Sinorhizobium fredii NGR234: one gene and its partner. The protein of the gene in region 2 interacts with the protein of the main gene of each other region in a pairwise test. Links are inferred from orthologs where the notes say so. Each region holds a gene or a part of one and is shown on either strand. Other genes may lie near its edges. The genes, in order: NGR_RS06965 and clpA.

Region 1 (7,984 bases), on a different replicon or contig from region 2:
GAGATAACGCGTCAGCCATCCCGAAATGATCCGGCCGGCGAAGGCCGCGTCTTCAGGGTCGGTGAGCAGGTGGTCGGCCTTGTCGAGCGAAACAAAGCTCTTCGGATGTTTGGCCGCCAGGAAGATTTCGTTGGCGTTCTCGATTCCAACTGTCTGGTCCAGCGGCGCGTGCAGGATGAGGAGGGGCTTTTTCATCCGCGCAACGGCGTCCTTGATGCGCTGTGCGCGCGCGTCCTCGACGAACTGCTTTTTGACGAGGAATCTGCGCCCGGCCAGATCGACTTCGGCGGCGCCGCTCGCCTCGATCTCCTCGAGGCTCGCTCCAAAATTCTTCAACACATGGCCGACATCGGCCGGCGCACCGACCGTGGCAACAGCGCGCACTTCGGGTATTTCCCCGGCGACGGCCAGGACCGCTGCGCCGCCGAGAGAGTGGCCGATCAGCAATGACGGCGCCTGGTAGTGTCGTCGCAGATAGTCGGCGGCCGAAAGGAGGTCGCCAACATTGGAGGAGAAGTTCGTCGAGGCGAATTCACCCTCGCTCGATCCCAAACCGGTGAAATCGAAGCGCAGGACGGCGATACCTTCGCGTGCAAGCTCCGCCGCAACGCGCCGTGCCGCCGCGAGGTCCTTGGAACAGGTGAAGCAATGCGCAAAGAGCGCGTAGGCGCGCAAAGGCCCGTTGGGGAGATCCAGGCGGGCGGCCAGGGTTGCGCCGGAGTGGCCGGCAAACTGAAGACGTTGCGTATTGAAGGCCATGGGGACGCTCCTCGCTGAAAGCGGGGATCATTCTACGCCGGCACGGGCGTGCAACAAACTTGGGGATGGTCGTGTCTGGCAATAAAAGGGGGGATGGCCGCGTGCGGCGGCCATCACGGATTGCTCGACGTCAGCGTGTGTTCACGCCTGGTCCTGGAATGCCTTCTCACGCGTCCGCCTGAACGAGGGCACGATCATCATGATGAGCAGCCCGGCGGTCGCCAACAGCGGCAAGAACCACGTCGAAGATGCAGTATTTGATGCTGTAAACCCCGACGCAGCAGAAGAGCAGGATAGCCGGATAAAGCAGACGATAAGACACTGTCAGCAGCTTCACCCACACCCCGATGAGCGGCAGGTTAATGACGACCAGCATCAAGTTGCCGACCCACCTGCTGGCGACGACGCCCCAGGTAGCCGATTCCTTGGCTTTGCCAGATCTACTCCGATCATCGTATCCTTCATCCACCGTCCTCTCTGTTCTGTGGCCTACACCACATCACCTTGACACATTGCGATGCCGTTAGGGCAGGACGGCAACCACCCCCATTTGCCAAGCGACAGTCGGTCTGGCGGCATTGCGCCTGAAGGTGTTGAGCCGACGTCGCGGGCTTCTACAGAACAGCCAGAAATCCTCCTCCGCCACTTGCGATGACCGGCAAGTAATCCTCGATCAAAATTCAGCCGTTGCGACAAAGCTGATATACTGCTGCGGCGGCCGCCTACAGGGAGGCAAAGCATGAGCGATCAAATTGTGCGCATATTGCTTGTCGAGGATAACCCGCTCCACGCAAAGTTGATCCAGAGGCTGCTCGACACCGAAATGCAGTTGCGCTGCGAGGTGGTGGCGGTGGATCATTTGTCCGACGGGCTTGGACAGCTTGAGCGGGGCGCGACTGATCTGGTGCTGCTCGACCTGATCCTGCCGGACAGCCAGGAGCTGGAGACGCTGTTCAGAATCCGATCGGCTGCTCCGGATGTCCCGGTGGTGATCCTGACCGGCCTCGACGATGTGAAGCTCGCGGCCCACGCGGTCGAGGCAGGTGCCAGCGACTTTCTCTTGAAGACGAGGCTCAACGGCGTCGCGCTCGACCGGGCAATCCGCTACACGCTGGCGCGCAAGCGCGCGCATGGCGGCGAGTGGGACTCGCCGATGTTCCGGCTCGCCCAGCAACAATTCCTGAAGGCCGCCCAGATCATGAATCTGGATGACAACATCCGCCAGCGGTTGCTGTTCCCGCAGCGCACCCAGGTGGTGTCGTTCCCGTTCTTCCGCGACGACCGCGCGCAGGTCGAGACCGTCTTCGGATATCGGGTGCAGCATGTCCTGACGATGGGGCCCACCAAGGGAGGCATTCGTTATCACGAGGATGTCGATCTTGGCGATGTCGCGGCGCTGGCGACCTTGATGACCTGGAAGTGCGCGCTGATGCGGTTGCCCTTTGGCGGCGCCAAGGGTGGTGTGCGGGTCGACCCAACCGGTCTTTCGAAAAGCGAACTGCAACGGCTGACCCGGCGCTATACCGCCGAGATCATCGACATCATCGGGCCGGACAAGGACATCCCGGCGCCTGACATGGGGACCGACGAGCAGGTGATGGCCTGGGTGATGGACACGTACAGCCAGCAGGTTGGCCACGCGGTTCCGGCGGTGGTCACAGGCAAACCGGTGGTGCTCGGGGGGTCGCTCGGACGCAAGGAGGCGACCGGGCGCGGGTTGGTCTATGTCATAGAAGCAGCCGCTGAGATGATCGGGTTGGACCTGGCCAAATCCTCAGCCGTGGTGCAGGGGTTCGGCAATGTCGGCAGCTTCGCCGCGCGTTTTCTGGCCGAGGCGGGCGTCAAGATTATCGCCGTCAGCGACATCTCGACCGGGCTCTACAACCGCGCCGGCCTGTCAGTGAATGCGCTCTTGGAGTATGTGGCCAAAAATCGGGCGCTGGCGGGCTTTCCCGATGCGGAGCCGATCTCAAACGCCGAGCTTCTGGAACTGGAATGCGATGTCCTGGTTCTGGCGGCGCTGCAAAATCAGGTAACCGCCGAGAACGCCGGAAGGATCAGGTGCCGGTTGCTCGCCGAAGGCGCAAACGGCCCGACCACGCTCGAGGCAGACGAGATTCTCAACGAGCGTGGCGTGCATATCATCCCCGACATTCTCGGCAATGCTGGCGGAGTGACTGTTTCCTATTTCGAGTGGGTGCAGGGTCTGCAGAACCTGACCTGGACGCTCGATGAAATCAATCACCGGCTCAAGGCGATCTTGCTCGATGCATTTGCGCGGACGCGGCGACGTGCGGAAGATGACCAGTCGGACTTGCGTACCGCTGCCTTGATCGAGGGGATCGCCCGCGTGACCCAAGCCAAGCTGCTGCGCGGTCTTTTCCCATAAGGCCCCTGAACATCCCACCCGGGCATGGAGGGATCTAAATGACCAGGAATACCGACGTCACTGACACGTTCCGCACCGAGCGCACGCTTGCGAAGCAGCTCGAAGCTGCCCAGGCTGCACAGGCTCGGGCAGAAGCGGCACGCGACAGTCTTCTGGATGGGATCGAGTCAGCTTTGGAAGGTTTCGTTCTTTATGATGCCGACGATCGAATGGTCGCATTCAACTCGCGCTTCGAGGAGCTGTTTTCGCCGAGAGTCAAGCTCGGAATGCGCTTCGAGGACCTGATCCGTTCCGCTGTGGAGCAGGGGGTGGCCCCAGTAGGCGAGTTGGGTGTGGAGGAGTGGGTCGCGCGACGCATGGAGCGCCATCGAAATCCGGGCCCACCATTCAAGCTCAGGCTTAACAACGGGACATGGATTCGCATTAGTGAGGGCCGGACCCGCGATGGCGGCCTGGTCGGCGCCTATACCGACATTACTGAACTTGAGGAACAGCGCGAGCATCTTGAGGAACTGGTCGAGACAACCGAGGCCGCAACCGAGCGAGCCAAGGCGGCGCAAAGGCAGCTCTTGGACGCAATCGAGTCGTCCCTCGAGGGCTTCGCCCTCTATGATGCCGACGACCGGCTGGTGGTCTACAATTCGCGCTACCGGGATTTCTTTTCAGGGCCGGAGCGTGCCGTCCTGCCTGCCGGACCATTTGCCGTCGAAACTCCGGGCACGCCGTTCGAGCTGGTGATCCGTACCTTTGCGGAAAGCGGCTTGTCGCCGCTCGACGGCCAGACGGTCGACGAATGGATTGCCCAGCGCCTCGAGCGCCATCGCAATCCGCGCGGGCCCTTTAATTTAATGCACAAGGATGGGACCACTATCCGCGTCAGCGAGCGCAAGACCAGCGACGGCGGAACGATCTGTGTCTATTCCGACATCACCGAGCTTGAAGAGCACCGCCATCGCCTGGAGGAACTGGTTGCCAAGCGCACGGCCAAGCTGGAGCGGCGCACGGAGCAACTGCGCAAGTCGCGTGAGGAGCTTGAGCGCGCCCGCGACGCGGCCGAGCAGGCAAGCATTGCCAAAAGTGAGTTCCTTGCGAATATGAGCCACGAGATTCGCACCCCCATGAACGGTGTGATCGGCATTGCGGAACTACTCGAAGGCACTGAGCTTTCCGAACAGCAGCGCAGGTACGTCTCGATCATCCTCCATTCCGCCGACACGCTGATGGACCTGATCAACGACATTCTCGACTTCTCGAAAATCGAGGCTGGCCGCTTGGAGCTCGAGACGATCCCGTTCGTGCTGCGCGACACATTGGGTGACACGCTGCAAACGCTCGCCAAACGCGCTGCCGACAAAGGCCTCGAGCTTGCCTGCCATATCCCTCCCGAGGTGCCGGATCACTTGATGGGGGATCCGACAAGGCTCCGGCAGATCATCGTCAACCTTGTCGGGAATGCGATCAAGTTCACCGAGAATGGCGAGGTCGTGGTTGATGTCACTTTGGTGGGCCAGGGGGACCACGGGGCGCACCTTCAGTTCGAGGTACGCGACACGGGCATCGGCATTCCGGAAGCACAGCAGGAGCGCATATTCGAGGCTTTCGCCCAAGCCGACGCCTCGACGACGCGGCAATACGGGGGCACCGGGCTCGGCCTGGCGATCGCCGCACAGCTTGCCGAGAAGATGGGTGGACGGATGCAGCTCGACAGCAAGCCCGGCGTCGGCAGCGTTTTCACCTTCGCAGCCGATTTCGGGCTCGCGCCGGAGGAAGGGAAGGCGCGCCCGGTGCGCGAGGCAGAGTTGCATGGTCGTCGCGTACTGGTGGTCGACGACAACGCCACCAATCGGCAGATTCTCGAGGAAATCGTCGTCAACTGGGGCATGATCCCGATTGTCGCAACAGACGGCATGGCAGCACTCAACGCACTCGAACAGGCATCCGGTGCTCTGCCGGACCTCGCGCTTCTCGACGTGATGATGCCCGGGATGAGCGGTTTCGAACTTGCGGCCTGTTTGCGGCTGCGCTCGGGTCTCAAGGATACCCGAATTGTCATGATGTCGTCCGCAGGCCGGCCGAGTGACGAGGCACTGCTGCAAAAGCTGGATGTCTCCAGATTGCTGGTGAAGCCTGTCAAACAGTCCGATCTCCTGAACGCGATCACCAACGCCCTTGGCGTCTCGATGCGGGAAGACGAGGGCGATGGTCCAGCCGGCGCGGCACGCCATCGGACCAGCCCGGGCCTCACCGTGCTGCTCGCCGAGGACGGCGCGGTCAATCGGCAGGTCGCGGTCGATCTTCTGACCAAGCGCGGGCACAGGGTCGTGGCCGTCGGGAATGGCCAGGAGGCAGTTGAAGCTGTCGAAAGGGGAGGTTACGACCTGGTGCTCATGGACGTGCATATGCCGGTCATGGACGGGCTCGCCGCGACCGCCGCCATCCGGGCGCTCATTCGGCCCGAGAGCGCCCGCGTGCCGATTGTCGCGCTGACCGCGAGCGCGACCGCTGCCGATCGCGAGCGCTGCGTCGCGGCGGGAATGGATGGCTACGTGACGAAACCATTCCGCGCCACCGAGCTGTTCCATGTGGTTGAACAATATGACCTCAAGCGGATACCGGAACCGAAAGAGCCGGCCGCCCATCAACCATTGGGTCTGGCGGCTGCGGACGCATCGGTGCTGGATTGGGAGCGTGCTCTGCGCAATCTCGATCGGAACGAGGCTCTGCTGCGCGAGTTGGCGGCAATGTTCCTTGTCGAGTATCCGAAGCTGGTCGCCGCAATCGACGCGGCGTATGCCGACGGCGATGCCGCGGAGTTGCGGCGTGCAGCCCACACCTTGAAGGGCTCGGCGGATGTGATCGGCGCTGATGGCGTGGCGATCGCAGCACAACGCGTTGCGGATTTGGGCCGCGAAGGCAATCTTGCATCCCTGCGAGAGGTCCGTGGCGCTATGACAGCTGAGCTGGCTCGCCTGCAGCCCTTGCTCCAAGCAGCGGCATCGGACGCTTAGTCCAAGCGCGCTTTGGCCCGATCGCATTAAGGTCCGTCAACCATCGCCTCAGCAGGCATGTACTAGATTGGGCCGCTGGTAGTTCTCCAGTCGCCGTAGAAGGCGTCCGGTGCGCGCAATGCGGGGCCATCGATATCGATTCCATGCCGCCGGCTACGATGATATCCGCATCGCCGGCCGTGATCTGCTGCATGCCAAGTGCCACGGCGCGGAGCCCCCGAACCGCAAAGCTGGTTCAAGCCGTCCTTTCCTACGGAAGTCCTGCCTTCATTGCTGCCTGGCCGGTTCTGCCCCTCGCCGGCGGCAGGGCTGTCCGGGGAAAGTTCAGGCATAGGCGAAGGCCATCTGGTTGGGGTTTGTTGTGGGTTTTGGTCGGCTTGGATTGACGGGCGGCGGCTTGTCGATGGCGGCAATGCATTTGCGCTGGAACAGGCATTGGGTGACGAGGTCGGTGAAGCGCAGGATCGGCAGGGTGAGGCGCCAGAGGCGGGTGGCGATGCGCAGCAGCGCATAGGCGACCATCGCGGCTAAGATCTGCAGGCGGATGGCGTTGTCGTTGTTGCCGAGGAACTTGCGGATCTTCAGGTGCTGCTTGATCCAGCGGAACAGCAGCTCGATCTGCCAGCGGCCCTTGTAGAGCTGGCCGATGGCGACGGCCGGGCGCTTGAGGTCGTTGGTCAGCAGCGTAATGGTGTCGCCGTCGGCGCGCTTGACGGTGATGCGGCGCAAGCCGATCGGCAGCTTGGAATCGCCCTTGCTGGCAAGGCGCACCCTGGCGTCCTCGAGAACCGTGAAGCCGTCGCCCTCGGCGGCCGTGATGCGCCGCTTGCGCACCACCTTCAGCGCCATATTGACCTTCGGGCGGGTGACGAAGACGGCCTTGGCGGCGGCGATCGCCGTCCACCAGCCATAATGGCAGTAGCCCTTGTCGAAGACGTAGGTGGCGCCTTTCTCGATCGTCACGGTGCGGCCGATCTGGGCGTCGTTGACGTTGGCGTCGGTTATGTCGAGGAGGCGCGGGCAATCGGCCTTGGGGTCATAGACGACATGCAGCTTCATGCCGCGGATGCGGCCGTTCGACTTGGCCCAGTCGCATAATTTGCCGAGCGGGATCGGCGTCGAATCGATCAGCCGCAGCATCTTGCTGCCGTCGCGGCGCGTCTGCCGGTCGAGCTGGCCGGCGACAAGCGCAAAAGTCTCGGCGAAGACGGCCACCGGCCGGCGGGCATTGGCATCCGACAGCGTCGAGCGCAGCAGCCGGGCGCTGCCGAGGTGGTAATGCTGCTGGGCGTTGGCATTCCAGCCCGCCTCCAGCCCGCGCAGGCTGGTCGCGGCGCTGAACTGGGCATAGATCAGCGCCACCAGATGGTCCCAGCTGGTGAAGCGCTTGTCATAGGCATCGCCGCCATGGCGATCGACAATCGCCTGGAAGCTGCGGCGATCAATGGCTTTCAGCAGCTGGCCGAAAATGCTAGGGCTGAACCGCATGCTCCGTCTCCTTTTCTGAGTCTCGACAACCAGAAAATAGACGGAAAACCGCCGTCTGACGGGGCATGCGCCTGCGGCATTTCGATTCACCCGGAAAGTTCCCCGGACAGCCCTGCGCCGGCGGGAAGAACTTGGCCGAGGATTACTTCGTCCACCTCTCCTGCGTCGACGCCCGCCCGCTCGAGCGCTGCCTTTTCCTGGGATCATCCAGTTGGCTGTATCGCCACCTTCGCTGACCTCCATGGCGCCGAGCACCGTCAAGTCTCCCGGGCTATTGGCCGCCGACTTCCAACCCCGGATGGGATCGACTACGTCCATCTTGTGCTCGAACCCGAACGAC
Region 2 (7,608 bases):
AAGTCTCGCGCGACCCGTACCGGCCCACGGGCGTGATAGGCGAAACGGTTGAAGGCCGCGCGTTTGCGCACCCGGGAAATCCGAGCCCGGCGCGCCTGCTCGTACCGACCGAACGCGGCCGGAGCGTCGACACATTCGGCAAGACAACACGCCAGTTCGCTGGCATCCTCGATTGCCATCGCTGCACCCTGAGCAGCAAAGGGCGTCATTGCATGGGCGGCGTCGCCGATGAGGACAAGGTCTCGCCCATTGTGCCAAGCCCCCTCGTCGACGGTGCACAGGGGCCAATAGGTGGCTGACGCGGCGCTTTCGATCATTGAATGCAAATCCGGGTGCCAGGTCTCGAAAGCAACGGCAAATTCGCGTCGTCTTTCCCTAGAGTCTTTGCCTGTCCAGACGGCCCCGGCCGGCTTGCCACCAACAATCGCGACGAGATTGAAGCCGTCGATCTCGCGGAGCGGGTAGGCGACCAAATGCGCCTTTGACCCAAGGAAGGCAGTGACGCGATCTGCCGAAAGGTAGGCGGACGCTTCGGCGCGCGGCAGCAACAGCCGCCAGGCGATATTGCCCGAGAACCGGACGGTGCCGGCCCCGGCGATCGCGGTTCTTGCCTGCGACCAGAGACCATCGGCGCCGATGACCACGGAAGGACGGCGTCCGACCGCTTCCCCAACCGCAGCGGCCGGATCACCAGCAATTCGGGTTTCCAGATGGAGACGGCAGTGTGGCTCCGATCGTACGGCGTCCAGGAGGATTTTCTGCAGACTGGCGCGATGCAGCACCCCATAGGGGGCCGCCCAACGGCTCCTCGCTTTGGCACCAGTTGGAACTTCCGCGAGCGATCGCAGCGTGCGTCCGTCGACAAGCGCGATCGAGTCTGGTTCGCTCCACACGTCCTCAAGCGCAGGGAGCAGGCCGAGTTCCATCAGGATGCGCGAGGCGTTCGGCGACACTTGCAGCCCGGCGCCCACTTCGTCCAGGGCGTCCGCCTGCTCGAAAACATCTGCAGGAATCCCGTGCCGCGCAAGGCACAGCGCCATTGTCAGTCCGGCAATGCCGGCGCCAACGATCGCGACCGGTTCAGCCTTTTGCATCGGCGTCGCGCCAGCAGCTCGGGTTGGTCAGGCGGCCTTGGTCTCGAAGAGACAGCCCGGCGGGATTGTCTCGGTCGCCTTCAGGCTCGCATTGTAGCGATAGAGCGTCGAGCAATAGGAGCAGACCTTTTCGTTGTCGTCGCCCATGTCGATGAAGATATGGGGATGATCGAAGGGAACGGATGCGCCGGTGCACATGAATTCCTTGACGCCGATCTCGATGACCTGGTGCCCGCCGTCATTCTGGAAATGGGGGATGCTGTGGCCGGCCATGTCGTACTCCGATGAATGCAAGTCTGGTGTCGATTTTGCCGGCACCATAGTGAGCTTTGGTGCAAATGTGTAGCAACAATCACGACGCGCTTGTGGTTTTTGCCGGGGCGGGGGTTTTCGGCCATACCATTCCCGCCTAGTTTTGCGGCGAAAACGATCGATGTCTGGGAAAACCATGGATTTGACCCCTCCGCCATTCTCGCGCTTCACGCATGACGACCTGGAAATCGCCTATTTCGACGAGGGCGACCCGTCGGGAGATCCGGTGCTGCTCATTCACGGGTTTGCCTCGAGCGCCAACGTCAACTGGGTTTATCCCGGCTGGCTGAAGACGCTCGGCGATGCCGGCTATCGGGTCGTCGCGTTCGACAATCGCGGTCACGGCGCAAGCAGCAAGCCTTATGACGCCTCGGTCTACCATCCGCACCAGATGGCCGGCGACGCCGCCGCCCTTCTCGTCCATCTTGGCATCGGCGAGGCGCATGTCATGGGCTATTCGATGGGCGCGCGCGTCTCGGCATTTCTGGCGTTGCATCACCCGCATCGCGTCCGCTCGCTCGTGTTCGGCGGTCTCGGAATAGGCATGGTGACCGGGGTGGGGGATTGGGATCCGATTGCCGATGCGCTGCTGGCGCCGTCGCTCGAAGACGTGACGCATGCGCGCGGCCGCATGTTCCGCGCCTTTGCCGACCAGACGAAAAGCGACCGTCAAGCACTTGCCGCCTGCATTTCGACCTCGCGCGACCTGCTCTCCGCCGAGGATGTCGGGCGCATCGATGTGCCCGTTCTGATCGGGGTCGGCACCAAGGATGATGTCGCCGGATCGGCGCTGGAACTCGCCGCCCTGATGCCGCAGGCCCGGGCGCTGGATATCCCGGGCCGTGACCATATGCTGGCGGTCGGCGACCGCGTCTTCAAAAAGGCGGTTCTTGAGTTTTTCGGCGAGGTCGGTCGCGCATAGGCTCGTAGCGATCGCCGACTGAAACCCTGCGAGCCCATTTATGTCGTTCGGAAATTGCCCTATATAAGGGGCAGCGCGGGCAATAGATTGACCAGGCTATGTTGACAGGAAGGAGCGCGACTATGGTCGCCAAGACCGAACTTCGCCACACGGAACCGCTGAAAGCGGTCGACCCCATCTGGGACAGCCTGCGCGAAGAGGCGCGCCTGGCAGCCGAGCGCGATCCGATGCTTGCCGCCTTTCTTTATTCGACGGTGGTCAACCAGCATTCGCTGGAAGAGAGCGTGGTCTACCGGATCTGCGAGCGGCTCGACCATCCCGACCTGCAGGCCAATCTGCTCCACCAGACCTTCCTGGAAATGCTCGAGGATTGGCCTGAATGGAGCACGATCCTGCGCGTCGACATCCAGGCCGTCTACGACCGCGACCCGGCCTGCACGCGGTTCCTCGAGCCCGTGCTCTATTTCAAGGGCTTCCACGCGATCCAGACGCACCGGCTCGCCCACTGGCTCTGGACCCGCGGGAGGAAGGATTTCGCCCTCTATCTCCAGAGCCGCTCCTCGAGCGTCTTCCAGACCGACATCAACCCGGCCGCGCGCGTCGGGCGCGGCATCTTCCTCGACCACGCGACGGGTCTCGTCGTTGGCGAAACGGCGGTCATCGGCGACAATGTATCGATCCTGCACGGCGTGACCCTTGGCGGCACCGGCAAGGAGGGCAGCGATCGGCACCCGAAGATCGGCGACGGCGTGCTGATCGGCGCCGGGGCGAAAATCCTCGGCAATATCCATATCGGCCATTGCTCGCGGGTGGCGGCCGGATCGGTCGTGCTGAAGGCGGTTCCGCCGAAGACGACGGTGGCCGGCGTTCCCGCCAAGGTGGTCGGCGAGGCTGGATGCTCCGAGCCCTCGCGGCAGATGGACCAGATCCTGGCGAGCTTCGATATCTGAGGGCGCGCGCGGAAAAATCTCAGCGATAATCCAATGCGTTACGGCTATTCGCTATCATCTTCATGAGTGCGCGCCGGCGTGTGGGTTTACACCTGGCAACGCCGCATGCGAGAAGCGCCGCAAATCAACCGGATACGGAGAAGAGATTTGAAGCCCGAAGAAATCCGCAAGCTTGAGGCCTATTTCAAGCGCACTTTGAATCCCGCGATGGTCGTCAAGGCTCGTCCCAGGAAGGACGAATCCGCGGAGGTTTACCTTGGCGATGAATTCCTTGGCGTCATATTTCGCGACGAGGAAGACGGCGAGCTTTCCTATAGTTTCTCGATGGCAATCCTCGACGTGGACCTGTGATCGGAACGCCGCGCGGTCGATCGACAACTGCGCGCTCCATCATTCACTTAAGCCGGCCCTGAGCAACGGGCCGGCTTTTTCTTATAAAGTCATATTTTTACAGAAAATGGTCGGTCGCGGCCGGATCTTCATCAAGTCGTTGCAAGAATTGTGTTTTATTGCATCGCACACTGAACTTGACTTTTTGTGCAGTGCACCTAGACTGACGCTTGCCCACCGCCCACAAGGAGAAGCTTGATGTTTAATTTCGACGACGCAAACAAGAAAAGCAAGGAAGCACTGGACGTGGCCGTGAAGAGCTACTCGGCGCTGACCAAGGGCTATCAGGCCATTGCGACCGAAGCAGCAGACTACTCGAAGAAGTCCTTCGAAGACGGTATCGCCCATCTCGAAAAGCTGTCGGGTGCCAAGAGCCTCGAAGCAGCCTTCGAACTTCAGACGAACTATCTGAAGTCGAGCTATGAGGCTTTCGTCGCCGAAGCATCGAAGATCGGTGAGATGTATGCGGATCTCGCCAAGGACGCCTACAAGCCCTACGAGGCGCCGGTCGCCAAGGCAACCGCAGCCGTGAAGTCTGCTGCCGCCGCCTGACGATATAGACCATCGCTATCGCAAGAAGGCCGGTCGCGGTTGCCGCGGCCGGCCTTCTTGTTCTCGGCTGCTCCATTTATCGAGCCGCATCGACAGTTTGGGACAAGGCATAATGCCAATCACAATGGCCGAAGAAATTTGATCAATCTTGTGCTTGGCCGTGCGAATATGATTGCAGTGCGTCGGTTCGGTCTTAAAATCCAAGAACGAACCATTAGATAAAGGCAAGCAGGCCGCAGCCACCTTCATGGATTGCGGCTGTCAAGGGAATGAAACAGAATGATCGCCATGCCGGTCCGGATGCAGCAGGGAAGCGAAGGAAACGGAGGCGGCCCCAGTCGTGGCACGTCCGTTATCACACGCACCAAGCCGAAGACCAAGAAGCCGAGTTTGTACCGCGTTCTGCTTTTGAATGACGATTACACGCCGATGGAGTTCGTCGTCCATATCCTGGAACGGTTTTTTCAGAAGGACCGGGAACAAGCGACGGTCATTATGCTTCATGTCCACAACCACGGCGTTGGAGAATGCGGCGTCTTTACCTACGAAGTCGCCGAAACCAAAGTGACGCAGGTAATGGATTTCGCCAGGCAGCATCAGCATCCGTTGCAATGCGTCATGGAAAAGAAATGAGGAACTAACGTGCCAACATTTTCGCCCAGCCTCGAAAAGGCGCTGCATCAGGCACTGACTTTTGCCAACGAGCGCCATCATGAATATGCGACGCTCGAGCACCTGCTGCTGGCATTGATCGATGATGCCGATGCGGCGGCCGTGATGGGCGCATGCAATGTAAATCTGGAAACACTTCGCAAGACCGTGACGGACTATGTCGACAACGAATTGTCCAATCTGATCACCGGCTATGATGAAGACTCCAAGCCCACTGCCGGCTTCCAACGCGTCATCCAGCGTGCCGTCATCCACGTGCAATCCTCCGGCCGTGAAGAGGTGACGGGAGCCAATGTGCTCGTCGCCATCTTCGCCGAGCGCGAGAGCCATGCGGCCTATTTCCTGCAGGAGCAGGAAATGACGCGTTACGATGCGGTGAATTTCATCTCGCACGGCATCGGCAAGCGCCCCGGCAGTTCGGAGTCGCGGCAGGTGCGGGGCGCAGAAGATCAGGAGTCGGAGCAGAAGGCACCGCGCGAGAGCGAGGAAACCGGTCCGAAAAAGCAGCAGGATGCGCTGACGGCTTACTGTGTCAACTTGAACGAAAAGGCCAAGTCCGGAAAGATCGACCCGCTGATCGGCCGGCACGCCGAGGTAAACCGCACCATCCAGGTCCTTTGCCGCAGGTCAAAGAACAACCCGCTCTATGTCGGGGATCCAGGCGTCGGCAAGACGGCGATCGCCGAGGGTCTCGCCAAGCGCATTGTCGAAAAGCAGGTGCCGGAGGCACTTCAGGACGCCACGATCTTTGCCCTCGACATGGGGACGCTGCTCGCCGGTACGCGTTATCGCGGCGATTTCGAAGAGCGCCTGAAGCAGGTCGTCAAGGAACTCGAGGAATACCACGGCGCGGTCCTCTTCATCGACGAGATCCATACGGTGATCGGCGCCGGCGCGACATCGGGCGGTGCGATGGATGCATCCAACCTCCTGAAGCCGGCGCTCTCGTCCGGCTCGATCCGCTGCATCGGTTCGACCACCTACAAGGAGTATCGCCAGTTCTTCGAGAAGGACCGGGCCCTCGTCCGCCGCTTCCAGAAGATCGACGTCAACGAGCCGACGGTTGCCGACGCGATTGAGATTATGCGGGGGCTGAAGCCCTATTTCGAGGAGTATCACCACCTCAAATATTCGAACGAGGCGATCCGGGCGGCCGTCGAGCTTTCGGCCCGCTACATCAATGACCGCAAGCTGCCGGACAAGGCAATCGACGTCATCGACGAATCGGGTGCGGCGCAGATGCTTCTGCCCGTGCACAAACGCCGCAAGCTGATCACCGAAAGAGAGATCGAAGCGACGGTTGCTACCATGGCCCGCATTCCGCCGAAGTCGGTGTCCAAGGACGACGAAGCCGTTCTTGCCAACCTCGAGAAGGAGCTTCGGTCGGTCGTCTATGGGCAGGACCTGGCGATCGAGGCACTCGCCTCGTCGATCAAGCTCGCACGCGCCGGACTGCGCGAACCGAACAAGCCGATCGGCTGCTATGTGTTCTCCGGCCCGACCGGCGTCGGCAAGACGGAAGTGGCGAAACAACTGGCCACGTCGCTCGGCGTCGAACTGCTGCGCTTCGACATGTCGGAGTACATGGAGCGGCACACGGTTTCCCGTCTGCTCGGCGCACCGCCCGGCTATGTCGGCTTCGACCAGGGCGGTCTCCTGACCGATGGCGTCGACCAGCATCCGCACTGCGTGCTGCTGCTCGACGAGATCGAGAAGGCGCACCCGGATCTCTTCAACATCCTCTTGCAGGTGATGGATCACGGTTCGCTGACCGACCATAACGGCAAGAAGATCGACTTCCGCAACGTCATCCTGATCATGACGACCAATGCGGGCGCCTCCGACATGGCCCGGCCGGCGATCGGCTTCGGCTCGTCGAAGCGCGAGGGCGAGGACATCGAGGCTCTGAACAAGCTCTTCACGCCGGAATTCCGCAACCGGCTCGATGCGGTCATTCCGTTCAACTCGCTGCCGACACCGGTCATCCATCAGGTCGTGCAGAAATTCGTCATGCAGCTCGAAACGCAGCTGGCCGAGCGCAACGTCACCTTCGACCTCGCGCCGGAGGCAATCGCCTGGCTTGCGGACAAGGGCTACGACGAGAAGATGGGGGCGCGGCCGCTGGCGCGCGTCATCCAGGAAAACATCAAGAAGCCGCTTGCCGACGAAATCCTCTTCGGCAAGCTCAAGAAGGGCGGCGTCGTCAAGGTGACGATCGGCACGAAGGAGGACGGCACCAAGGGGCTGATCCTCGACGCCGTGCCGGAGACCGCACCGATCAAGCCGAAGGCGGAAGTGTCGCGGCCTGGCGGCAAGAGCGCCAAGTCGAAGAAATCGGAAGAGAAGGAGACCGTTGGCGCCGAGGCGGGTCCGAAACCGAAGCCGAAGAAGGCCGCCAAGGCCGCTTCGGAGGCGGCTCCGCTGAAGGGAAGAACGGTTCCCAAGGTCCCGCGCAAGAAATAGCGCAATCGCGATTTTCGCCTGACGGTGCCGGGTGGCTTCACCCGGCACCGTCTTGTTGAGGGGCGCTCCCCATTCCGCGTGATTTTCATGGATGATGTCGAAGACGAACGCTCAACGCTTGCCTGGTTTCTGACGGGTGCGAGGGGGATTTTCAGCCTTCCCGCCGTCATTCTGATGCTTTCTTTCGTCGGCTTCTGCTCCCTGACGGTCCAGGCGGGCATTCCGCCGGAGCAGGTGGTCTTCATGACCGGCA

What was found.
Region 1: the proteins of clpA (region 2) and NGR_RS06965 interact in binary tests that used the Escherichia coli proteins (3 or more experiments, as listed by UniProt). The link is inferred for Sinorhizobium fredii NGR234 from one-to-one orthologs.

Annotation. Positions count from the first base shown.
Region 1 is NC_012586.1:1,461,937-1,469,920, forward strand. What follows is about bases 2,886-6,356. They hold NGR_RS06965 (hybrid sensor histidine kinase/response regulator), read left to right. Parts: upstream 2,886-3,186; coding sequence 3,187-6,156; downstream 6,157-6,356. Other genes in these bases: NGR_RS06960 (Glu/Leu/Phe/Val dehydrogenase dimerization domain-containing protein), read left to right, coding at 2,886-3,148. Outside these bases: NGR_RS06950 (bifunctional alpha/beta hydrolase/OsmC family protein), read right to left, coding at 1-759; more of NGR_RS06960, read left to right, coding at 1,499-2,885; NGR_RS06975 (IS4 family transposase), read right to left, coding at 6,481-7,644. UniProt on the Escherichia coli protein: Member of the two-component regulatory system UvrY/BarA involved in the regulation of carbon metabolism via the CsrA/CsrB regulatory system. Phosphorylates UvrY, probably via a four-step phosphorelay.
Region 2 is NC_012587.1:1,359,929-1,367,536, forward strand. Bases 4,514-7,608 are described here. They hold clpA (ATP-dependent Clp protease ATP-binding subunit ClpA), read left to right. Parts: upstream 4,514-4,862; coding sequence 4,863-7,355; downstream 7,356-7,608. Other genes in these bases: clpS (ATP-dependent Clp protease adapter ClpS), read left to right, coding at 4,514-4,853; NGR_RS17905 (AzlC family ABC transporter permease), read left to right, coding at 7,443-7,608. In the rest of the region: NGR_RS17865 (FAD-dependent monooxygenase), read right to left, coding at 1-1,094; NGR_RS17870 (zinc-finger domain-containing protein), read right to left, coding at 1,122-1,367; NGR_RS17875 (alpha/beta fold hydrolase), read left to right, coding at 1,543-2,328; cysE (serine O-acetyltransferase), read left to right, coding at 2,451-3,278; NGR_RS17885 (DUF3126 family protein), read left to right, coding at 3,426-3,629; NGR_RS17890 (phasin family protein), read left to right, coding at 3,867-4,220; more of clpS, read left to right, coding at 4,500-4,513. UniProt on the Escherichia coli protein: ATP-dependent specificity component of the ClpAP protease. It directs the protease to specific substrates. It has unfoldase activity. The primary function of the ClpA-ClpP complex appears to be the degradation of unfolded or abnormal proteins.